Regions from separate parts of the Actinoplanes sp. NPDC051859 genome, predicted to be linked through region 2. Evidence: riboswitches for the same ligand, from Rfam matches in the RefSeq annotation. Region 2 holds a riboswitch; the other holds the start of a gene.
The links. Region 2 has a riboswitch for glycine ahead of ACIA1L_RS20455 (L-serine ammonia-lyase). Riboswitches for the same ligand answer to the same signal wherever they lie in the genome.

Region 1: another riboswitch for glycine. It lies ahead of gcvP (aminomethyl-transferring glycine dehydrogenase); the one in region 2 lies ahead of ACIA1L_RS20455 (L-serine ammonia-lyase).

What each region holds. Positions count from the first base shown of each region.
Region 1 is NZ_JBITBX010000005.1:474,630-486,583, reverse strand. It holds gene ACIA1L_RS16275 (hypothetical protein) at 6-356, opposite strand; gene ACIA1L_RS16270 (DNA polymerase beta superfamily protein) at 441-1,205, opposite strand; gene ACIA1L_RS16265 (DNA polymerase beta superfamily protein) at 1,202-1,870, opposite strand; glycine riboswitch at 1,930-2,023, shown strand; gene gcvP (aminomethyl-transferring glycine dehydrogenase) at 2,099-4,903, shown strand; gene ACIA1L_RS16255 (DUF5999 family protein) at 4,980-5,180, opposite strand; gene ACIA1L_RS16250 (chorismate-binding protein) at 5,303-6,574, shown strand; gene ACIA1L_RS16245 (peptide deformylase) at 6,614-7,114, shown strand; gene ACIA1L_RS16240 (NUDIX hydrolase) at 7,121-7,558, opposite strand; gene ACIA1L_RS16235 (alanine racemase) at 7,558-8,703, opposite strand; gene ACIA1L_RS16230 (IucA/IucC family protein) at 8,690-10,306, opposite strand; gene ACIA1L_RS16225 (IucA/IucC family protein) at 10,541-11,954, opposite strand, start outside.
Region 2 is NZ_JBITBX010000007.1:362,851-374,804, forward strand. It holds gene ACIA1L_RS20445 (hypothetical protein) at 1-408, shown strand, start outside; gene ACIA1L_RS20450 (hypothetical protein) at 470-832, opposite strand; gene ACIA1L_RS20455 (L-serine ammonia-lyase) at 851-2,161, opposite strand; glycine riboswitch at 2,288-2,380, opposite strand; gene ACIA1L_RS20460 (S26 family signal peptidase) at 2,450-3,013, opposite strand; gene ACIA1L_RS20465 (hypothetical protein) at 3,025-3,597, opposite strand; gene ACIA1L_RS20470 (S8 family serine peptidase) at 3,788-5,602, opposite strand; gene ACIA1L_RS20475 (hypothetical protein) at 5,906-6,562, opposite strand; gene ACIA1L_RS20480 (helix-turn-helix domain-containing protein) at 6,689-7,084, shown strand; gene ACIA1L_RS20485 (hypothetical protein) at 7,459-7,737, shown strand; gene ACIA1L_RS20490 (DUF4407 domain-containing protein) at 7,765-9,477, opposite strand; gene ACIA1L_RS20495 (response regulator) at 9,539-11,455, opposite strand; gene ACIA1L_RS20500 (response regulator) at 11,463-11,900, opposite strand; gene ACIA1L_RS20505 (ATP-binding protein) at 11,897-11,954, opposite strand, start outside.

The sequences.
Region 1 (11,954 bases), on a different contig from region 2:
CCGCGTCAGCTGGCGAGCGCGGCCCGGCGCAGCGCGGGGTGGCGGGCCTCCCACGCGGCGCGCACGCCCCGGGGGAGGTTCAGTTCGGGCCACACGAGCAGGAGCGTGGCTCCGTCGAGGTGATTGCGCAACTCGTCGACACGGACGGCCTCGCGCAGCACGTTCTCATACATCCAGAGCAGCATCGTGTGCTGGTCGAGGTCGAAGGCCCGGTGTGGATGCCACCAGAGGCGCAGAGGTAGCTCTACGAGTCCACGCGTCGGCCCGGTGAGCTCGGCGAGCGTGCCAGCGACCAGCACGGGCCGGTGCGGCCGGGCCAGGTGGACGACGGGAGCGTCGGCCGTGCGGGTGGACATGACAACTAGCGTAGACCGCCAACCGCCTGGACGATTAACCCCTAGGTTCCTAGGATGCTGTACGCGGGGAGACCCCGCTAACCCTCAAACGACGGCTTCGCCGACTGACCCGGCCAGTCGGGCACGTACCACCAGCGCGTGCAGCTCCTCGACCGCTGCCGGTTCCGGTAGCGCGCGCAGCATCGACGAGTCCCGGGCCGCCTCCAGCTCGGCGCGCAGCCGAGCGACGTCCGCGGCCACCGTGTCGCTCAAGGCCGGGGGAAAGCTGCCGTGCTCGGCCGCGCGCTTCCTGTCGATCAGCTCTGGTACGTAAGGCAGATCGCTCAGCACGGACAGGTCCGCGATCACCTCGCCGGTCCGCATGAGGTGCAGCCCGGTGTGCAGGACACGCAGCGTGTACAAGGCCGGTTTGAGCTCGCCGGTCTTCGCGAACAACCGCTCCTGGGTGGCCGCGAAGCCCAGGTAGTGGTGGGCGTGGTGCCGGGTGATCAGCTCGGGTGCGAGCGCGATCAGATTCTGGTGCACGGGGGAGGTCGCCACGACCAGCGGGGAAAGCAGCTGTTCGAGGACGTAGCCGTTGCGGCTGTTCAGCAGGCGGGCGAACTTGAGCAGGTCGTGGCTGACCACGTCGAGCTCGACACCGTCGCGCCAGGTGTCGGTGGTGATGGTCTCGGGGCCGGTGCGCAGCCCGACTACCTCGTCGGCGGGGAGCAGGTGGCTGGCGCGCAGGTCGAGGTCGCTGTCGACGGAGGCGAACCCGTACAGGTGGGCGCCGCTGACGGTCACGAAGACGGTGGGGTAGGGCAGGACCGCGGCTTCCGCGGCCCAGGTGGGCACGTCGATGGTCACCGCAGACCCCTTTCCCGTACGCCGGTCAGCAGCGTGTCGATGGTGGCCCGGTCGGGTTCGTCCGGCAGTGTGCTGGCGGCCTGGGCGTCGGCCAAGTCGTTCAGGAGTTCGTCGGACCACGAGACCACGGATGCCCAGTCCACTCCACCGGATTTGATCGTGAGCAGGCGGTCGCGGTGTGCGGTGACGTCGAGCAGGACCTCACCGGTGCGCAGGACGTGAGCGCCGGCCAGGAGCAGCCGGATCATGTGCATGGCCTGCTTGTGGTTTGTTTCGCCGGTGCGGGACTGCCGGGCGGCGACCCGTTTGAGCTGGTCGCGGGCGTACGCTCCGTACGTGTCGGCGAGGCGGCGGGAGAGGAAGGCGTGTCGCGCCGCGCGTAGCTCATGGCCGTCGGAGGTGGCGTGTTCGACCAGCGGTGACCAGAGCACTTCGAGCACGGTGGGGTTGGCCTGCAGGGCGAGGGTGCAGAACCGTTCGATCTCCCAGGAGAACTGTTCCTCGCGGGGCCCGTCGAGATGGGTGGGCGGCTTGTCGAGGTGCCAGAAGTCGCGGGTCGGAGCGGCGAAGATGCCGCGCCGGTCGTAGTCGGAGCCGGGTTCGTCGAGGCCGTAGGCGCGGGAGCCGACCACCACCGCGAGGATGGTGTGGGGCGGATAGGTCACACCGACAGCCTAGGGCGGGGTGATCACGGAGACGGCGCTGGTAGGTTGGTCCCTGCCGTACCACCCACGCGGGAGAGACTGCCGGTTCGCCGGCGGCGCCGAAGGGGCAAATCCTCCCCGGAACCTCTCAGGCAAAAGGACCGCGGGGGCAGGCGACTCTGAAGTGCGCTCGTGGGTATGACAGAGGGGGAGGTTGTTTGTCGACCTCAGTAGCCCTCTGGAGCCGCCATGACGTTCGCATTCCGCCACATCGGTCCCGATTCGGACGCGCAGACCCAGATGCTGAAGGCGATCGGGTACGCGTCGCTCGAGGCGCTGATGGATGCTGCGATCCCTGAGGTGATCCGCTGGCACGGCACTCTCGCACTGCCGGCGGCGGCCTCCGAGGAGGAGACGATCGCTGAGCTGCGCGAGATCGCCGGGCGCAACTCGGTGTCCACGTCGATGATTGGCTTGGGCTATTACGGCACGCACACGCCGGCGGTGATCAAGCGCAATGTGCTGGAGAATCCCGCGTGGTACACGGCGTACACGCCGTACCAGCCGGAGATCAGTCAGGGGCGCCTGGAGGCGTTGCTGAACTTCCAGACGATGGTGACGGATCTGACCGGCATGACGACGGCGAACGCGTCGATGCTGGATGAGGGCACGGCGGTGGCGGAGGCGATGACGCTGGCCCGCCGCTCGTCGAAGAGCAAGAGCCCGGTGTACGCCGTGGACGCGGACACTCTGCCGCAGACCCTCGCGGTGTTGCGGACCCGGGCGGAGCCGCTGGGTATCGAGGTGCGCCTGGTGGATCTGGACGCGGGCGACGACCTGCCGGCGGAGTTCTTCGGTCTGCACCTGCAGTACCCGGGCGCGTCGGGCGCGGTCCGTGACCACGCTGCGCTGGTGGAGCGGGCGCACGCCGCGGGCGCTCTGGTGACGGTGGCGGCGGATCTGCTGGCCCTCGCGCTGCTGCGTTCGCCGGGGGAGATCGGCGCGGATATCGCTGCCGGCACCACGCAGCGGTTCGGTGTGCCGCTGGGCTTCGGTGGCCCGCACGCCGGCTACCTCGCGGTGCGTGCCGGGTTGGAGCGGTCGCTGCCGGGAAGGCTGGTGGGGGTGTCGCGGGACGCGGATGGTGCCCCGGCATACCGGTTGGCGTTGCAGACGCGGGAGCAGCACATCCGTCGCGAGCGGGCGACGAGCAACATTTGCACCGCGCAGGTGCTGCTCGCGGTGATGGCAAGCATGTACGCGGTGTATCACGGCCCGCGCGGTGTCAAGGCGATCGCGCAGCGGGTGCACGATCAGGCGTTGGCGTTGGCCGGTGGCTTGGCGGCGGCGGGTGTTCAGGTCGCGCATGCGGCGTTCTTCGACACGGTGACCGCGGTGGTGCCGGGGCGCGCGGCCGCGGTGGTGGCTGCGGCGGCCGAGTCCGGTATTGATCTGCGTCTGGTGGACGCGGACCGGGTGTCGGTGTCGTGTGACGAGACCACGACGGCGGCGGTGCTGGCGGACGTGTTGGCGGCGTTCGGTGCGGCTCCGGCGGCTGCCGCGGAGTCGGGCGTGCAGTCGCTGGCGCGGGCCACGGAATACCTGACCCATCCCGTGTTCTCGGCGCACCACTCGGAGACGGCGATGCTGCGCTACCTGCGCAAGCTGTCGGACCGGGACTACGCGCTGGACCGGGGCATGATTCCGCTGGGTTCGTGCACGATGAAGCTGAACGCGACGACCGAGATGGAGCCGGTGACCTGGCCGGAGTTCGCGAACATCCACCCGTACGCGCCGGCGTCGCGGACCGCGGGCTATGAGGCTCTGGTCGCGCAGTTGGAGTCGTGGCTGGCGGAGGTCACCGGCTACGACGCGGTGAGTGTGCAGCCGAACGCAGGTTCGCAGGGTGAGCTGGCGGGTCTGCTGGCGATCCGGGGCTATCACCGGTCGCGTGGCGAGCAGCACCGCGACGTGTGTCTGATTCCGTCCAGCGCGCACGGCACGAACGCGGCCAGTGCGGTGATGGCGGGCATGCGGGTGGTCGTGGTGGCCTGTGACGACAACGGCAACGTGGACTTGGCGGACCTGGACGCGAAGATCGCCAAGCACGCCGACGCCCTGTCGGCGATCATGGTGACCTACCCGTCGACGCACGGCGTGTACGAGCGCGGCATCGCCGATCTGTGCGGCAAGGTGCACGATGCGGGCGGCCAGGTGTACGTGGACGGCGCGAACCTGAACGCACTGGTCGGTTTTGCCCGGCCGGGCAAGTTCGGCGCGGATGTCTCGCACCTGAACCTGCACAAGACGTTCTGTATCCCGCACGGTGGCGGCGGCCCGGGTGTGGGTCCGGTGGCGGTGCGCGCGCACCTGTCGGAGTTCCTGCCGGGTGACCCGCTCGAGCCGGGCGATCACCACGCGGTGTCGGCGGCGGCGCACGGCTCGGCGGGCATTCTGCCGATCTCGTGGGCGTACCTGCGGATGATGGGTCCGGACGGCTTGGCGCAGGCCACGGCGGTGGCGGTGTTGGCGGCGAACTACGTGGCGGCGCGGCTGCGGGAGCACTACCCGGTGCTGTACGCGGGCAACGAGGGCCTGGTCGCGCACGAGTGCATCCTGGACCTGCGGCCGATCACGAAGGCCACGGGTGTGTCGGTGGACGACGTGGCGAAGCGGTTGATCGATTACGGCTTCCACGCGCCGACGATGTCTTTCCCGGTGGCCGGCACGTTGATGGTGGAGCCGACGGAGAGCGAGGATCTGGCCGAGCTGGACCGGTTCTGCGACGCGATGATCGCGATCAAGGGTGAGATCGACCGGGTGGCGGCGGGTGAGTGGCCGCGGGACGACAATCCGTTGCATCATGCCCCGCACACGGCGGCGGCGGTGGCAGCGGACGAGTGGTCGCATGCCTATCCGCGGTCGCTTGCGGGGTTCCCGGCGGGCGTGGACGCCACGGCGAAGTACTGGCCGCCGGTGCGGCGGATCGATGGGGCCTACGGGGATCGGAACCTGGTGTGTTCGTGCCCGTCGCCGGAGGCGTTCGAAGACTGAGCGGTGTCCAGGCCGGCGCGGGTGCGCCGGCCTGAGCCGCGGTGCCCTCGCGGTGGTCGCGAAGGGTGCTGCAGGCTCAGGCGGCGAGGGCGTGTCGGGCGGGGCCGCGGTGCGGTTCGATCTTGCTGCCGTCGGGCAGGAGTTCGCCCGTGTCCTCGAACAGGATGACGCCGTTGCAGAGCAGGCTCCACCCTTGTTCAGGGAAGGTAGCCACGATGCGGGCCGCTTCGCGGTCCATGGCGGCGGCGGAAGGGCAGGGGGTTCGGTGCTGGCACATCGGAAGTCTCCGGGTTGCTTGTTGTGTCGAGCTTCACATCAACGGTGGCGAACACTACTCCCATCGGAACGAGTCCCGCTGGAGCGAGTGACGGTGCCCCATTGAGCGAATCCACTGTTCAGATGTTCCACGGCGGCCGCGGATACGACCACTGTGCGACAGGCGCGCCAGCCGTTCCACCGGGTTCTCCGGCCTCCTGCCAGCGCAGTCACCGTCCGTCATCACGGTTCGAGTGGTATCTGAGTGACGGTGGTGACCCCGCTGAGCTTGTGTCAGCGTGGCTGTCCTCCAACGGACTGCCGGTGCGAAAATTGGGCCGTTCGGCTGAGGCATCTCACCCGAACGGTGCGGGGACGATCTGTGGATCATCACTCTACGTGTCGGCGACCGCCGGCTCGGTGATGGCCGGCGGGGCGGTGGGACAGCCGACGCCGGTTCCCGAAATCCCCGACGTGGTAGCAGTTCTCTACCGCCACACCGACCCGGCGGAAGTCGCCGGCGAGGCTCTCGCGGCGCTGCCGGACGGTGACGCGGAGTCATCGGAGCCGACGTGGTCGCTGGGGCCCTGGACGGACTCCTGGTCCGCCCGGGAGCATGCCAACGCGGTCAGGGCGGTCCACGACGCCATCCGAAGGGGTGACGTCTATCAGGTCAACGTCGTCGGGCATGCGAGCGCCCCGTATACGGGCGATCCCGGCGTGGCCCTACAGCGGGTGACGAAACTGCCGGGTGCGCGCTATGGCGGAATCCTGACAGGGCGGGACTGGGTGATCGCCACGGCCTCGCCGGAGACCCTCGTGGAGGTGCGTGCCGGCCGGGTGGTGACCCGGCCCATCAAGGGCACCCGCCCGGCGACGGCGGTGGGTCGCCGGGAGCTGCTGGCTTCCGCCAAGGAGCGGGCCGAGCACGTCATGATCGTCGACCTGGAGCGCAACGACCTGTCCCGGCTGCCCGGCACCGGCCCGGTCCGGGTGGACGAGTTGTTCGCCGTCCGCCGCTGGTCGGGGCTGTGGCAGGCCGAGTCCGAGGTGTCCGCCCCGATTGACGGTGATCTCGGCCTCGCGGACCTGCTGCGCGCCGTCTGCCCGGGTGGCTCGGTGACCGGCGCACCGAAGCTGGCCGCCCTGGACGTGATCGCCGCGTGTGAGCCGGTCGGGCGGGGCGCCGGCATGGGTGCGCTCGGCTGGATCGGCCCGGACCATGTCGACCTGGGCCTGACCATCCGCACGGTCGCGGTCACCGGCGGCCGCGTGCACTTGTGGGCGGGCGGTGGCATCACCATCGACAGCGATCCGGCCGCCGAGGTCGCGGAGGCCGCCGCCAAGGCCGCCCCGATCCGCGCCGCCCTGGCTGGGCCGGGCGCCGCCGGTGAGGACCGGCCACCGTGTGGGTAGGGTCCGCCGCTTGCGTCCCACCTGGGTAGGGTCGGCCGCATGACTGTGCGTCCCATCCGGCTGTTCGGCGACCCCGTGCTGCGCACTCCCTCCGTGCCCGTGACCGATTTCGATCACGACCTGCGGCAGCTCGTCGCCGACTTGGAAGACACCGTCCGGGTGCCGGGGCGTGCCGGCGTCGCCGCCCCCCAGATCGGCGTCAACCTGCGCGTCTTCTCCTACAACGTGGGTGGACACGTCGGTCACCTGGTCAACCCGGTTCTGTCCGACTTCGTCGGTGACCAGGACGACGAGGAAGGCTGCCTCTCCCTGCCCGACATGGGCTTCCCCACCCGGCGGGCGCTGACCGTCACCGCGACCGGCTTCACGCAGGACGGCGCACCACTGACCATCGCCGGCACCGGACTGCTGGCCCGAGCGCTGCAACACGAGACGGACCACCTCGACGGCCGCCTCTACATCGACACGCTGACCGGCGACCCCCGCCGCCAAGCCCTGCGCGAGCTCCGCCGCACCCGCCCCACCCCGGGCCGGCGCTGACCGCGGTCACCACCGGCGAATGATCTCCCGCAGGTCGGGCGGATCGAGGTCGGGCAGGCCGGGCAGCTCATCCAGCGGCACCCACCGGTGGCCGAGCAGCTCCTCCCGCTCGTAGGGGAGCAGCCCGTCACCCGTCAACGTCGGGCGGGACGTGGGATAGCGGGCCAGGAAAAACTGCTCCGGGCCGGTGAGCCGGCTGCCCTTCCAGACCACGTCGCGGTGCACCTCGACACCGCGGTCCCCGACGGCCGCCGGGTCGAGGCCGGTCTCCTCGGCCAGTTCCCGGCAGGCCGCCTCCCAGTGCGTCTCGCCGGGGTCCAGGCCGCCGCCCGGGGGCTCCCACACCTCATGACCGTCGACCGGGTCGCGCCAGTGCATGAGCAGGACCCGGCCGTCCACGTCGAGACAGATGACCCGCGCCGCGGGCCGATGGGTGATGTCCATCAGACCACGATGAACGACGGCGGCGGATGGCGCAGGAATTCATGGTGCGAGATATCCCATCCGTACGCGCCGGCGCGCCCGAAGACCAGCACGTCACCGATAGCCAGATCGGTCACCGGCTGGTCGCGGGCCAGGATGTCGCGCGGCGTGCACAGTTCGCCGGCTACGTCCACGGTCTGGTCGTTCCACCGTGGCCGCTCCCATGGATACGGCCACGCGGCACGGCTGAGCACGGTGCTGGGGTGGCTGTAGCCCCAGGCGGCGGGGAGCCGGAAATGGTGGGTGCCGCCGCGTACCACCGCGAACCGGCGGCCGTGTGCCTGCTTGAGGTCGACGACTTCGGCGGCGTACCAACCGGCGTCGGCGGCGAGCAGCCGGCCAGGCTCGACGATCAGCTCCACGCCGGCCGGCACGGTGACACCCGCGCCGACCGCGGCCAAGTCGATGGTGGCGTCGCTGAGATAGTCGACGCCGAACCCACCGCCGGCGTTGACCGTGCGCAGGTGGATGCCGTGCCGGGCGGCGGCCCGCACCGACCAGTCCAGCGCGTCGGCGAGGAACCGGGCGTGCGCGGGACCATCCAGGTTGTTGGACACGGCGTGCAGGTGGAACCCGGTGACGGTCACCTGGTCGTGCGGGAGTGCCAGCACCTCGCCGAGCTGCGACTCCTCGACGCCGAACGGGGTGGGTGCGCCCGTCATAGCATGGCTGCCGGGCAGGGCGGCGGTGGCACGGTTGACCCGTACGCAAGCGGATGCGACGACCCCCGCTTCCCGGGCAAGCCGATCCAGCCGGCGCAGCTCCTGGCCGCTCTCGATGTTGACCTGTGCGCCGGCGGCGAGAGCCGCGGCCAGCTCGGCGTCGGTCTTGGCCGGCCCACCGAACACGATCCGCCGGGCCCCGGCAGCCTGCGCGAGGAGCAGCTCCCCACCCGAAGCGACCTCGACCCCATCGCAGGCCGCGGCGAGGGTCCGCACCACGTCCGGATGCCCATTGGCCTTCACCGCGTAGAGCAGGGTGGCAAACGGCAGGGCGGCGCGGACAGCGTCGGCCCGGTCCCGCAACGCCTGCCGGTCATAAACGTACGCACACACCGGCGACGGCAGGTCGCGCAGCGCCGCGACGACCCGGTCAGGCGGCCGCATGCAGCGGATTCTGCACGAGTAGGTACTCGTCGCCGGTGCCGGACAACCGCATCCGCACCAGCGCCTTGTGCGGCACCCGCGCGGCGGTGAACGCGGCATGATCGGCGCGTCCCGCCCCACCCAACTCCTCGTACGTCTCGTCCACGACGGACCGCACGAGCCGCCAAGCCGCATCCTCGGCGAGTCCGTGCGATGCGCCGAGCCGCAGCACCAGCTCACCGAGGTGGGCTTGGAACGCGGTGTACCCCAGCTTGGCGCGGAGCACGTCGACATCGTCGGTGCCCACCACCGAGCCGGGCCACAACGCCACCTCATGCCCCGCGGCACCGAGCCGGCCGGGATGCAGCCGCAACCCCGCGAAGTCGCGAACCGCCAACCGGTGCGGCACCCCACCGACGAACGTCGGCAGGCAGTTCTGCAGGTGCGCCTCCAGCGCCACCCCACGGACGGTGAGCCGCAGCAACGGCGGCAGCAGCAGCCGAGCGTACGCGGCCAGGAACCCCGCGGCGGCCGACGCATCGTTGCGGCAGCCGGTGCTCGCGGCGTACGCCGTCACCAGTCCGGCGGCGAGCACGGGCAGCGCACCCCCGGCTACCGCCTGCTCACCCGGCTCGAGCCGCCCGGTGAGCCCGTCGCGCAGGATCGCCGACATGTCCCGCCCTGCGGCAGGAACGGCGCCACCCTCGGTCTCGGCCAGCAGGATCAGCCGTCCGGGGTCCGGGTCGTCGGCGACCAGCCGGTGCAGCAGCGCCGACACGCAAGGACCGTTGCGGGTGCTCGCCACCGAGATGCCCCGCCGCGTCGACGTGACCTGAATGTCGAGGGACAGCTTCAGATAGCGACGGCTGCCGTCCGCAGCGGCCGGCAGCAGCAGGGTGCGCAGCGCGGCCGTCGGGATCGCCGGCAGCTCCACGTCCAGGATCCGCACCGCGCCCGAGTCGGTCAGCCGCTGGTGCCGCCCGGCAACGATCGCGTCGCGCTGCCATGCGTGCACGGGCAGCAGCCGGTATCCGCGCGGCGGCTCCGGCAGCTCCGGATAGGCCGCGCGCAGCGTCACACCGAGGTCGTCGCCCAGGTACGCACCGGCACGCACCGCCAGAAACCCGATTCGGGTGTGCCCCGCCTCGAGATCGTGCGCCAAAACATCGGTGGTGTCCCAGCCGAGCCGAGTCCGCCCGCACGGATGCAGGTTGTGCCCGGCGACGGCCAGCCGTTCCCCCGCCACCGCCCGTTCGTCAGGGCCCGCAGGTTCGTCATCCGTCACCCGAGACAGGGCGATAGCAAGATTGACGACAGCGTTGCGCAGCTCGGCGGCGAACCCGGCGGTATTGCCGGGCAGCCCGGCCGGAATCAGGTCGGCCGGATCATCGGCCCCGGCGCTGGCATACTCCACCCGACGAAACGCGTGCACCCGATCGTGCCGCCCGGCCGCCGCCAGCCCCTCCCGAACCAGCGCCCCGCGCAGCCGCCGCCCAACGATGTCCGCCGCGACCGGCAGGTGCCGCATGAACGCATCGACCAGCTCCGGCGCATGCACCGCCAACGACGCGCCCGCATCCGCTGCCGCAGCCGGCAGCCGACGATCGGCCACTTCCGGAGTCACACCACACCTCCTCGACCCGCCATCACGACCCTGACCTGCGCTCCGATGTCGTCAGTCACGCCACACCTCCTGGGCATGCCTTCCTGGCGCTGCGCTGCGTTCCGGTGTAGTCAGTCATGCTGTGCTTGCGGGGGCATGCCTTCCTGGCCCTGCGCTGCGCTTCGGTGTAGTCAGTCATGCTGTGCTTGCGGGGGCATGCCTTCCTGGCCCTGCGCTGCGCTTCGGTGCAGTCAGTCATGCCGCTGCCGACAGGGGGTTGTCGAGGTGCGTCCAAATGTCGTCGAGCGGGTCGGCGGCGAGGCGCATCGCCGTGGTGGCTTTGACCGGCAGCGGTGAACGCAGGATGGCCGCCGCGTCGGCCGTGCCGGCGGACGCGAAAGCTGCGGCAGCCGTGGCCCAGAGCTTTGCCGGATCGGCGCCCGCGCGGGTCAGGACGGCGACAAGCTGCCCGACAATGGTGCCGACCGCGGCGGCGAGTTTGGTGCGCAAGACGACCGGGTCGTCGCTGGGCAGGTCACCGTCGAGCGGCGGCGCCTCGAAACCTGCGGCGCGCAGCCGGGCTGGGCTGACCCGGACCCCGCCGAAGTCGCGGTAGATGATGCGGGCCGGGCGGCCGCGGTCCAGCACGACGAGCGTGTTCTGGCCGTGCGCTTCCAACGCGACGCCGCGGTCCAAGACCGCCAGCAGCGGCGGGACCAGCAGGTGGGTGAGATCGTGCCACCATCCGTACGGGTCGGTCGCCGCGTGCAGCAGCACCGGCCGCCCATCGTACGGGTCGGCGGCTGCCAGCGCGGCCAGCGGCAACACGGTCTCGCCGGGGCCGACTACCGGTGCGGTGCGGTGCAGGTGGGCGAGTTGGCGGTCGGGTAGTCCGTCGTCGGTGCGGACTGCTCCGGGGCCGTACTCGGTGAGGACGCTCAACGGCAGACCGACAGCCACGTCCCGCAGCAGCTGAGACAGCCGCGGTCCGTTGTGGAGGGCAGCGGGGGAGACGGTCCGCACCGCCGAGGTCATCTGCACATTCAGCGCGGTTTTCACGTGCGCCGAAGCCCCGGCGACGGTTCGCAGTGACATCAGCGGCCGCACCGGTCCGGTCTCGCCGGCGTCGGTCAGGTACGGATATCGGTCGCGGAGCCGGTCCACTTGCCACGGGTGGGCCAGCAGCACCGGCGGCCCGTCGCCGTACCAGCGGTCCGGGGGCACCCGCAGCCGACGCAGCCGCAGGGTGGGCCGATGCTCGGGCGCGTACGCGAGAAGGTCGGCGATGCTCATGCCCGTGCGGGTGCGGCAGCCGGGGTGCAGGGGATGCCCGTCTGCGACGAGTTGTTCGTAGGTGGCGAGTGCGGTGGCGGCGTCGAGCAGCGGCCGTGCGGCTGCCGGGGGCGGGTTGGCGTATGCCAGGGCCAGGTTGGCGACACTGCCGGCGATTTCGTCGTGGAAGCCGGCAGCCCAGCCGAGTGCCGCCACCAGCGCCGCCGGGTCGGTGATCCGCCGCTGATCATCCACTGTGACCGTCAGTCCGGCCGCGACCTGCGCAAATGCCGTCGCGGCCGGAGCGGGATAGGTCAGGCGTCGACCGTCGGCGAGCTGCACGCTGCCGGGGGAGCGGGCAGCGACTCCGGGCAGGTTCTCGCGGTGCAGCGCGCCG
Region 2 (11,954 bases):
TACTGGAAAATCACCGGATCGCAGAGCGCAGCGGCCGGAGCGGGCGCGTACCTGGAAATGGGTCTGCGGGGGCGCACCAGCCTGGACGTGCCGCTGACCCCGGGCGGCACTGGCGACCTGACCGTGACCGTCTCGAACGACAACGACTTCGCCATCCGGGTCACCTCCGTCGCACCCGGCTCGGGCAACATCATCGCCGACGACGAGCACCGCGAAAACGGCTGCACGCGGCACGGCGTCGACTTCACCAGGCCGGAGCTGCCCGTGCAGTGGGAGGTCAGCCGCAACGACGTGGCCGTGTTCACCGTGCCCGGCGCCCTGCGCATGGCGGCCGATGCCGACCAAGCCTGCCGCGACGCCATTTTCACGGTCCCGGTCCGCATCACCGGCTCGGCCCGCCGCCCCTGACCGACGCCCCGGCCGGCCCTTCGACGCTGGCTAGGCCATCGGGCGGCCCAGCGTGGCGTGGTCAGCTTTTTGACGTGGGCCAGCCGGCGTCTCGGCAGGCCTGGGTGAAGGCGGTAGCGTCCGCTTTCCATGCGGTCGAGGTGCCGTTTGCGCTGCGGCCGATCGCGACAGCCCGCTCCGCGATCCGGTCGTTGTCGCTGTCCGCCGACCACTTGCCGACCTCGTCGGCGAGCGCCAGGCGCGCCTGTTTGGAATCGGCGTTTCGCTGGCCCTCGGCGAACGCGGTGCAGGCGCGCGCAGCCGCGTCGTCGAGGGTGCCCGGCCCCGGCTCCTGGGCGGAACGGCCGATCGCGAGGCCCGCCAGCACCACGAGCAGGACCCCGCCGCCGATCACGAGTTGACGCTTGTTCGGCTTCACCTTCACCGGTGCAGATTATCGGGTTCAGCACTCCACGACGGTGACCGCGAGCCCGCCGCGGGAAGTCTCCTTGTACTTGCTGGACATGTCGCGGCCGGTGTCGCGCATGGTCCGGATCGCGGTGTCCAGGCTGACCCGGTGGTCGCCGTCGCCGTTGAGGGCGAGCCGGGCCGCGTTGATCGCTTTGACGCTGGCGATCGCGTTGCGTTCGATGCACGGGATCTGCACGAGGCCGCCGACCGGATCGCAGGTGAGCCCGAGGTTGTGCTCCAGCGCGATCTCCGCCGCGTTCTCCACCTGCTCGGGGGTGCCGCCGAGCACCTCGCACAGTGCGCCCGCCGCCATCGCCGCGGCCGAGCCGACCTCACCCTGGCAGCCGACCTCGGCGCCAGACAGCGAGGCTTTCCCCTTGATCAGGATGCCGATCGCGGCGGCGGTCAGCATGAAGCGGACCACGCCCTCGTCGTTGGCGCCGGCCACGAACTTGTCGTAGTAGTGCAGCACCGCGGGGACGATGCCGGCCGCGCCGTTGGTCGGGGCGGTGACCACCCGGCCGCCCGCCGCGTTCTCCTCGTTGACGGCGAGCGCGAACAGGTTCACCCAGTCCATCACGTGCAGCGGGTCGGTCTCTGGACGCCGGATCAGCTCGGCGTGCAAGGCGGGGGCGCGGCGGCGGACCCGCAGGCCACCGGGCAGGACCCCGTGCGTACGGAACCCGCGCTCGACACACCCGCGCATGACCGACCAGATGTGCAGCAACCCGTCGTGGATCTCGGCGGTGCTGCGCCAGGACTGCTCGTTGGCGAGCATCACGTCCGAGATCGACAAGCTCTCCCGGCGGCAGACCTGCAACAGCTCGTCACCGGTGGTGAACTGGTGCGGCAGCACTGTGGTGTCCGGGTCGGCACTCGCACCCTCTTCGACCACGAACCCGCCGCCGACCGAGTAGTAGGTCTGCTCGGCGCCGTCGTCGGCGCTCAGTCGCAGGGCGTTGGGGTGGAACGGCAAGCTGCGCCGGTGCCGGACGAATTCCACGGCGGCCGGGTGGGTGCCGTTGAGGAAGAGCTTGCCGTCCGTACCGATCTCTTCGATCCGGACGATGGCCCGGTCGGGGTCGATCGTGGCCGGGTCGGCACCTTCCAAGCCCAGCAGAATCGCGCCGTCGGTGCCGTGGCCTTTGCCGGTCGCCGTGAGGGAGCCGAACAGCTCGACCCGCACCCGGGTCGCGTCCGGGTGGGCGGCCGCGAATCTGCGCGCGGCGCGCATCGGGCCGACCGTGTGCGAGGACGACGGGCCGATCCCGATTGAGTACAGGTCGAAGGCGCTGACCGCCATGACAGGGCTCCCTGGTCGCAGATGACCCTCCCCGCTCTGTCATCTCTACCTGAGAGCTTCACCGCCGTCAGGCGGTTTGCACCGTGGGTGCGGGACCGAAGGATGGTCCCGACTTTCCAGAGTCGCCTCGCCGTGGCGGTATCTGGGCCTGAGAGATTCTCGGGGAGGAGTTGCTCCTTCGGCGTCCCGGCGGGCCGGGTGCTCTCCCGCCAGGGCTCGAGCAGCGCGATCTTGAGTTATGCGCCGACCGTAGGAGCCGCGTCGCGGGCCGTCAAGTCGGCGGATGGATCACTCCGGCTTGCGGGCCGGGCGCAGGACCAAGGCTACCGCGCCGAGCACCGCGACGGTCTGCAGCACGAACATCGCCGGGTCGCCTTCCTGCAGGTCCAGCGTGGCCAGGGCGACGCCGGGGATGAGCAGGCGGCCGATGCCCTCGACCTTGTCCGGCGCCGTACGGAAGCTGTCGTCGCTGCCGTTCGCGTCGCCGCGGGTGATCAGCATGCCGTTCTCGTCGATGCCGCTGATGCGGTGGATGCGGGTGTTGCCGGGGTGCTGCGGGTCGGGCACGACCACGACCTGCCCGACGATCGGCGTCCAGTTCTCCGGCGGGGCGGAAGTGATGGCCACGTCGCCGCGGTGCAGGTTCGGGCTCATCGACTCGCTGACGACAGCGACGGGGGTCCAGCCCCAGAGGGCGGGCACCGAGCTCCAGGCGACGAGGGCGCCGACACCCGCGAGGATCGCGATGGCAACGAGCCGGAGCAGGAGCGAGGGGAGGCCGGCGAAGTTCCGGCGACTGCGCTGTCCCACCGGGGACGGCTGGGTTCCGGCCCATCCGGCCGGTACGGACATGACAGTCATGATCAGCTGTTCGCTTCCCAGGTGAAGGAGGCGTTCGCGGAGCCACCCTGCTGGGCGTCCGGCGTACCCGCGTTGACGGTGTAGGTGATCTTGTAGGTCTTGCTCTGGCCCGCACCGGACGGGGCGAAGGTGCCGACGCCGTTGGCGAAGTTGTTCTTGGTGGTGCCGAAGTTGCTCAGCGTGCCGGTGTACGCGGTACCGGTCGGGGTGAAGCCGGTGCAGCTGCCGAAGCCGCCGCCGCTGCCCTCTTCGACCACCATGTCGATGTACGGGGCCAGGCCACCGGAGACCGCGGTGCCGTACATCTTCACCGTGGAGGACAAGGTGCCCGAGTACGAGACCGTGATGCACTTGTCGCCGGTCGAGCCGGGCCGCAGGTTGGTCGGGCTGAACATGACCGCGTTGCTGTCGTCGTCGCTCAGGGCCACCGTGCCGGCGTTCCAGCTGTTCGCGCCGTTGCCGGTGTTCGCCGTGAAGGCCGCGCTGGAGGCCTGCCACATGACGCCGGAGCTGATCGCGATTCCGCCGGTCACCGTCAGCGCCACCGCCAGCATCTTCGTTCCGCCGAGCTGCATCTGTGTTGTCCTCTCACCGACCGGCTTGCCGGCCACTCCGTCGCTGTCAGGGGGATAGTTCGGCGGGCTACCTCAACCCCGTCTCAAGCGGCAGTCAAACCCAGGGCAAGGCTGGGCGAATCTCGGCGGACATGACAAACCGCCGGGCGGACCGGAGTCCGCCCAGCGGTCCCGCACACCGGGAAAAGCGTCAGTCGTCCAGGTCCGGCAGCAGATAGCCGGCAGCCCGCATCGCCGTGACCTGGGAAGCCGGTGGGGCCAGCGGGACGGACGGGATCAGCCCGACCGCCACAGCAGCATCCGGCAGACCCGCGCCACACCGGTACGGGTCGACGCCCAGTAACGGCCGGCAACTGGCCTTGATCAGCTGACCGAGCCGGTCCACCCGACCCGGATGCCGGCTGCCGAAGCCGTACCGGAAGTCCGGGTGATGGGCCAGCACCAACGCCGCCAACGCAGCAACATGTGTCGCGGCCACCGCCGTGCCATCGAACGCCGCCCGCCCCTGCGGGCCAACCGCGGAAATGACTGCCACGCCGGGCGCACACACATCCACCTCGGGACCGGCGCAGCTGGTCCGGGCCGCGAAAAAGCCGTCCGGCGTCGGCAGCCCGGCCGGCTGGATGGCATGGTGACTCTCCTGCGGGTACGTCCCCAGCTGCCCCATCGCCCCCACGGTGAAGATCGGCGCGAGCGAACCAGGGAACGCGACCGGCCCACCGGTGTCACCAGCCGCCGCCACACAGAAGATCCCCGCCTGCCGCGCCTCCGCCACCTTGTGCGCCAACAGCCCCGACGCCCCGTCCGCGTACACGCCGAGATCGATGACGTCGACCTCCTGGGCGATGCAGTAGTCGATCGCCTCCAGCAGATCGCTCAACCGCCCCGGCAGCACCCGACAGACGTGCACCTCCGCCTCGGGCGCCAGCCCGCCGGCCTGGTCACCGTCACAGCCGGCGAGCAGCGCCACCGAGTGGGTGACCCGGCCGACCGCGTCCTGATCCCACGACTTCTCATCCTGGCCCACCACGTTGATGCCGGACATGACGCCCTCGGCCGCGCCGAGCCGACCACCGTCGACCCCCGACCCCATCACCGCGATGCGTACGCCGTGCCCGCGGTAGGTGGGCGGAAGCCGATCGAAACTCATCGCCCGGCGTCCCCATTCCTCGGGCCCGTGCTCACGAGGAACACTGTCGAGCCGCCGGCAGGTCACCGCATTGGCGTCGGTCGCCGACAGGTCCGGCGAGTCCACCAGAGTGGTCCAGCAGTCCGCCCGCGGACGGACGAAGACCCCCCGCACCGCATCCAGCGAATCGGCCGGCACGGTCAACTCCACCATGCCCTCAGCACCCGTCCGGCCAGCAACGGGATACAAACCGCCATGCACGTAAACCATGGCATCGCCAAGCGGCTCACCCTGATCATCACGAACCCGGAAACGTACGGACACACTCTGCTCCGCCGACCCCGTGGCCGGCAGCATCACGGGAACCGGCAACTGCTCGCCGTGCCGCAACGGATGGTCGATGTCGACGTGGAACTCGGGCCGAGCCGCCAGAATCGCCGCCTGCTCCGGGGTGGCCTCCACCACCGCGACGGCCGGGAAATAGCTGCCGGTCCGCTGCTCAGCGGTGCTCACCTCCTCGGCGGCGCTGCGGATGATCCGCACCACGTGCAGGCTGGGATCGCGTTGCAGGGCCTCGATGAGCTGCTGCCCAGCCCGAGCCGGATCAGCCACGCCGGGCGCAGCCGTCATGCCCGACTGCGTGATCATGCCAGGCGCGGCTGTTAGGCCCGTCGGTGCGACGAGATAGCGCTCCGGGCGCCGACCGAGGGAATCGGGGGTGGGGCGGTCGGCGGGCTGCTGCTGCTCGCCGGGTTGCGGCGCACCTGGCCGGGCGGTGCCGGCGGTGGTGGGGCGGGGGTCGGCCGCACGCTCGTGGGGTTTGTCGGGCCGTCCCTTTGGCCGGCCGGTGCCGTGTGCCTGGCCCTGCTCGGCCATGGCGTGCTCCTTCCGCTGACGCTGACGTTTACGTGACGCCGGGGCGACGCCGCGGGTTGCCGTTGACCTGACGCCGCCGGCTTTCATGACGCGCCGGGTAGGGCGAGTTGCCGTGAACCTGACGCCGCCGGCTTTCATGACGCGCCGGGTAGGGCGAGTTGCCGTGCGCCGGCGGCGACCGGACCGCGGGGTCCGGCCACCGCCGAAGTGAGGACGCACCGTGGTGGCGATCGGTAGGTCTGACACCGCGGACACGACGGTGAGGTGAGCTCACGTGCCGCGGTCGCGGGTCGGCCGGGATCGTCAGCGGCCGAACGGGCCGGGGCTCCAGGCGAACGGGGTCTGGCCCGGGACCTGCGGGCTGCCGAACTGCTGGCCGAACGGCTGCTGGCTGAATTGCTGCTGGCCGAACGGCTGCTGGCTGAATTGCTGCTGCGCGAACGGCTGCTGGCCGTACTGGGAACCGAACTGCTGGCCGAACGGCTGCTGAGCGAACGGCTGCTGGCCGTATTGCGAGCCGAACTGCTGGGCGAACGGCTGGGCGATGCCTTGCTGGCCGGTGGTTTGCTGCTGGCTCAGCTGCTGCTGCACGAGTTGCTGCGCGGCCTGCGTGGCGAGCTGGAGCACGCCGGACTGGGTGAGCTGCTCGATGGCCCGCTGGGCGATCTGCTGCAGCAGGGGCTGCTGAGCGAGGACCTGGACCAGCGGGTGGGACTGCGTCTGCACCTGGATCAGCTGCATGTGTTCGAGCTGCTGGGTGATGCCCGGCTGCTGGGCCAGCACCTGGGTGACCTGCTGGCGGATCAGCTGCTGGGCGATGCGGTGGGCGAGCTGCTGCTGCGCTGCCTGCTGTGCGAGCGGGTGCGGGGTCATCTGCTGGCCGCCCTGCTGCGTCGCGTACGGGTTGTCGCCCCAGCCGCTGAAGCCCTGGCTCGTCGACATGGTGGGTGCGTACGTCATGGCTGACATCGTGCCTCCGAACGTCCAACCTCGATGGACAGGTTGTCCATCGACATCGGACGCTACGCCCGGCGCCGGCGGGCAGACAAGGGGTCGAAGTCGTTCGATATATTTGCACGGTAAATTGTGAACTTCTCCGACGAAGGCGATCACCGGATGCCGATGAACCCGCTCCAGCAGCTCATCCGGGATCGGATGGCGGAGCAGGGCTGGTCGTACGCCGACGTGGCCCGCCGCGGCACCATCCCGCGCTCCACCGTGCACCACCTGGCAACGGCCGACCATCTGCGCCGGCCGCCGCACCCGGCAACGCTGGAGGGGCTGGCCGAGGGGCTGGCGGTGCCACTGGACGCCGTCCGGGCCGCGGCCGCGTCCGCCGCCGGGCTCACCACCTGGCAGGAGCCGGCCACCGATCCCGAGATCACCATCCTGGTGGCGGCGCTCTCCCGACTCAGCCCCGACGACCGCCGGCACGTGCTCGCCCTGGTCCAGTCACTCCTCGGCGCTGACCGCCCCGCCTGAAACCCTGACCGCCCCGCCTGAAACGCTCGCCTCCCGCTGGAGCGCTGAACACCCGCCTGGAGCGCTGAACACCCGCCCGGAGCGCTGAACACCCGCCCGGAGCGCTGAACACCCGCCCGGAGCGCCTGAACACCCGCCCGAAGCGGCAGAGCCGCCAACGCCAAATTAGCGGCGCTGCCGGTTTGGCCCCGTTTTCGGATCGCTGGAAATCTGCGCCTCGCGCATCGATCCCGCCAAATACTTCATAGAGTGTGGCCGAGTGCGCAATCCGTAGCCGTGGCCGTGCGGGCGTTCGCCCGGCGTGGGGGCAGCCGCGGGCGGTGCCGGTAGGCAAGTGCCTGCCCCGCCGCTGTCAGCGAATCCCAGGAGGAACCATGCGCGTCTGCCTGACCGAACTGCCGATCGCGGTCCGAGTGTCGACGCCGGCGGGCATCGTGGTGGCGCTGCCGCGCGGCACATCCCGGCAGGAGGCGCTGGACCTGGCCAGTGTCATCTTGACCAGTGCGGAGTATGAGCAACTGCGACTCGCGCTCGGACCCGCCCCGGTGCCGGGATTGCCACGGCGGCGACGGCGATCCCTCGCCGCCTCCGCCGCTCTTCGAGCCCGGCGCCACCGCCGAAACAGAGCGTGGGCTGACGGAGCGCCGGAGTGAAATCCTAGCCCCCTCGTGCAATTTGCACTACGCCCTGATATTGCCCACATCCCGCAGCCGGTCCAGGACCGGGAGCTCGACCGTGTCCCGCACCTCACCGTTCACGTCCCGCAGCTCGTCCATGTCCCGCAGCTCGTCCATGTCCCGCAGCTCATCCATGTCCCGCAGCTCATCCATGCCCCGCAGCTCATCCATGCCCCGCAGCTCGTCCACGCCCCGCAGCTCATCCATGCCCCGCAGCTCGTCCATGTCCCGCAGCTCGTCCACGCCCCGGCGACCGGTGCCGTCCGAGAGCTCACCGTTCACGTCTCGCAGCTGGTCCACCTCCAGCAGGTCGCCACGCAGGCCACGCTGATCGTCCAGGGTCCGCATGTCGCCATACCTGCCCCGCTCGTCGTTCATAGCCGGAAGGTCACCGAGCATGCCGCGCTGACCGTTGAGGGTGCGCAGGTCGATGGCCTGCCGCAGCTCGCCGTTCGGGCGGCGCAGTTCGGGCGGATGCGGCGGGAGGTGGTGTTCGATCAGGGGCACGGGAGACATCGGCGACATCGCCAGTCCGGCCACGCTGTCATAGAGGTGCGCGCGCGCCCGTTCCATCGCCATGTCCTGCAAGTCCTCGTCGTGGGAGGCCTTACCTATGCTTTCGGCCATCACCCGGGAGGCCGCCTCCGCGTAGCGGCGCGCATCCTTGAGCCCCTGCTCGTAACCGATCGCCGCCTCGTGTTCGTGGCCGCGGGCCAGACGGGCTTCGGTGCGTTCGTACGCGTTGCCGTGCGAGACGATTTTGAGCCCGACGGCCGCGCAGTCCAGGGCGACGAGGAGCAGGGCGATGCCGATGTAGAAGACGCCGATGCCCCAGAAGTCACTGCCGAGCAGATACCACATGGCTTTGGTACGGGCGCCGAACCCAGCATCGGCGGCGATGGCTTTGGCGTTGGCCGTACGCTGCGCCTGGATTTTGGAAGTGAGATCGGCTTCTTCGGCGGCGCGCGACTGTCGGGCGGCCTTCTGGCTTTCCTGCAACCGGGCGGCCTGCGCGTCGAGTTGGGCGGCCTCGCTGTCCAGCCCCCGGGACCGCTTGACCAGCGTGTCGCAGAAGCCGCCGGGCGGACAGCCGGCCTTGCGGGACGCGCCGTCGCCCTCCGAGTCGGCGACCGCCTGGGCGTAGAGCTTGCGGGCGTCGCTGCGCTTTTCGGCCGCCCGGGTGTTCAGCGACTTCACGGCGTCGTTCTCGGCGACGGTCACCTTCTTGAGCTGGGCGAGCCGGGCGTCGTACGCCGCGATCGCCCCGCCGTTCTCGATCTGGCTGATCTCCGCGTTGTGCACTTCGTTGAGCCGGGCGTCGATCTCGCCTTTGTAGCGTTCCAGCATCAGCGGCTCGGTGATGATGACCGCGAAGAGCAGGGCCAGGCAGACCCGGCCGGCGTACAGCCCCAGGGTGGGCTTGCGGAGCAGTTCTTCCGGGTCCGGCGAGTCCAGGTTGTGGTAGTTGACCGCCACCCGGCCGACCACTGCCCGGTCGTACGCGACGACGCCCGTCGCCACCAGTGGACCGACCAGCCATTGCCACCACGGGTTGGTGTAGTTGGCGCTGGCGTCCACGAAGGCCGCGCCGCCCACGGTCGCGTACCCGAAATAGAGAATGATGAAGACGCCGATGGAGCAGTAGAGGACGCGGTCCGAGTGCGTGGTGACGCTGTCCGGGTTCACATTGGCGATCCGGAGCAACAATCGACGCATGCGGGAAGTCTCGCCGATCCCTGGAGCCCGCGCGGGCGAAACCGTGGGATCGACCGGGCCGCTATGCACCGGCCGCCTGCTTCAACAGCTTGTGCAGTTCGGTCAGCAGGGTGTCCTTGCTGAACGGCTTGCGCAGCAGCGGCGCGTCGGGGGGCAGCTCCTGGCCGCCGGGTGAGACGCCGGTGTAGCCGGACATGAACAGCACCGGCAGGTCCGGCCGGCTGCGCCGCAGCTCGGCGGCGAGCTGTGTCCCCGACATGCCGGGCATGATGACGTCGGTCAGCAGGACGTCGATCTGCACGTGGTCCTCCAGGCAGAGCTTCAGCGCCTCGTGCGGCGTCGCGGTGCGGTGGATCTGGTATCCGGCTTTGGTCAGGATCCGGCAGACGATGTCGCGGACGGCGTCCTCGTCCTCGACGACCAGCACCGTCTGCCCGCCTGCCTCGTCCGGCGCCGGTGTGGCAGCGGTGTCCGCGTCGTCCGCCGCGGCGGCGGTGGCGGGCAGGCAGACGCGCAGTGTGGTGCCCTGGCCGGGGCGGGAGTCCAATTCGATCGTGCCAGCCGCCTCGGTCACCGCCCCGTACGCGGTGGCCAGCCCGAGCCCGGTGCCTTGGCCGCGTCCCTTGGTGGTGAAGAACGGCTCGAAGGCTCGCGCGGCGACCTCGGGCGACATGCCGCAGCCGGTGTCGGTGATGGTCAGGGTGACCGCCGACCCGTCGGCCAACCGGGTGCCGCCGGTGGCGATGGTCAGGCGGCCACCGGTGGGCATCGCGGCGCGCGCGTTGACGACGGCGTTCATCAGCACCTGTTCGAGCTTGCTGCGGTCCATCGTCACCGGCGGCAGGGCGGGCTCGAGCAGCGTGGTCATCTCGATGTCTTCGCCGAGCGTACGGCTGAACAGTTTTTGCATTTCCTGCACGACGGCGTTGAGGTCCAGGATCTCCGGCTGGGACGGTTCGAGCCGGCTGAAGATGAGGAGCTGGCGGATCAGGGCGGTGCCCCGCGCCGAGGCCTGTTGGATGCCGTTGACGTCGGCGAGCGCCGGGTCGTCGGCCGGCAGGTCCTCGGCGAGCATGGCGGCGTAGCCGGAGATGACCGCGAGCAGGTTGTTGAAGTCGTGCGCCACCCCGCCGGCGAGCTGGCCGAGCGAGTCGAGCCGCTCGGATTGGCGCAGCTGGCGTTCCAGCTCGGCGCGACGTTGCTCGGCGAGCACCTGCTCGGTGGTGTCGCGCAGGATGCCCTCGACCGCGATGACGTGGCCGGCGTCGTCGGTGATCGCCACCGCGCGTTGTTCGGTCCACACAGTTTCCCCGGTCGGGCGCCGCCAGCGGACGGTGACCGTGCCCGGTCGCGGTGAACGCCAGGACTGTTCCAACGCCGCACGGTCGCCCGGCTCGACCAGCTGGAAGATGAGCTCGTGGTCGCCGTAGAAGTCGTCGGGTGGGCGCCCGATGATCGCCTCGATGGCCGGGCTCAGATATTCGACGGCGGGCTCGGGCACCAGGCGGTAGCGGAAGATGATGTCCTGGGCGTGCTCGGCGAGCAGGCGGAACCGTTCCTCGCTGTCGCGCAGTGCGGCTTCGGCTCGGCGCCGCTGCCGGCGTTCCCGGGCCTCGCGCAATTCGCGCTGGACCGCCGGCGCGAGTCGGGCCAGTTTGCTTTTGAGGACGAAGTCCTGCGCGCCCGCTCGCATCACCGCGGCCGCGGTTTCTTCGCCGACCTCGCCGGACACCAGGATGAAGGGGATGTCGGGGTCTTGGCCGCGAACCTGTTCGAGGGCGTCCTCGGCGCGCAACGCCGGCATGTTGTAGTCGCAGATGACCACGTCGGGCGGCTGCTCGCGCAGCGCAGCCGTCAGATCGGCGGCGGTGTCGACCCGAGTGTGGTCGACCGTCAGCCCGGCCCGTTTGAGGTGCCGGGCGATCAGGAAGGCGTCGTCGTCGTTGTCGTCGATGACCAGCAGGTGGCAGGGGTCCACGCGCGGCTCACCGGCCCAACCCGGGCGGCAGCGGTTCGTTGACGAGCAGCCAGTAGACGCCCAGCACCTTGGCGGCGGCGAGGAACTCGTCGAACACCACCGGCTTGCGGACGTAGCTGTTCGCACCGAGCCGGTAACTCGCCACGATGTCGCGTTCCTCGTTGGAGGTGGTCAGCACCACCACGGGCAGGGTGACGGTGCGGTCGTCCTCGCGGATGTGCCGCAGCACCTCCAGCCCGTTGACCTTCGGCAGGTTGACGTCGAGCAGGATCAACGCCGGCTTCAGCGGCGGGGTGCCGTCTTCGGGCAACAACAGGCGCAGCGCTTCCTCACCGTCGTTGGCGACGATGACCTCGTTCTTGATGTGGTTCTTGGCGAACGCGCGCACCGTGAACATCACGTCGTCGGGGTTGTCCTCGACCAGCAGGATGGGTCCGTCACTCATCGGATCTCCCAGTCGTCGGGGGCGGGGGTCAGGCTGAAGCGGAACGTCGCGCCG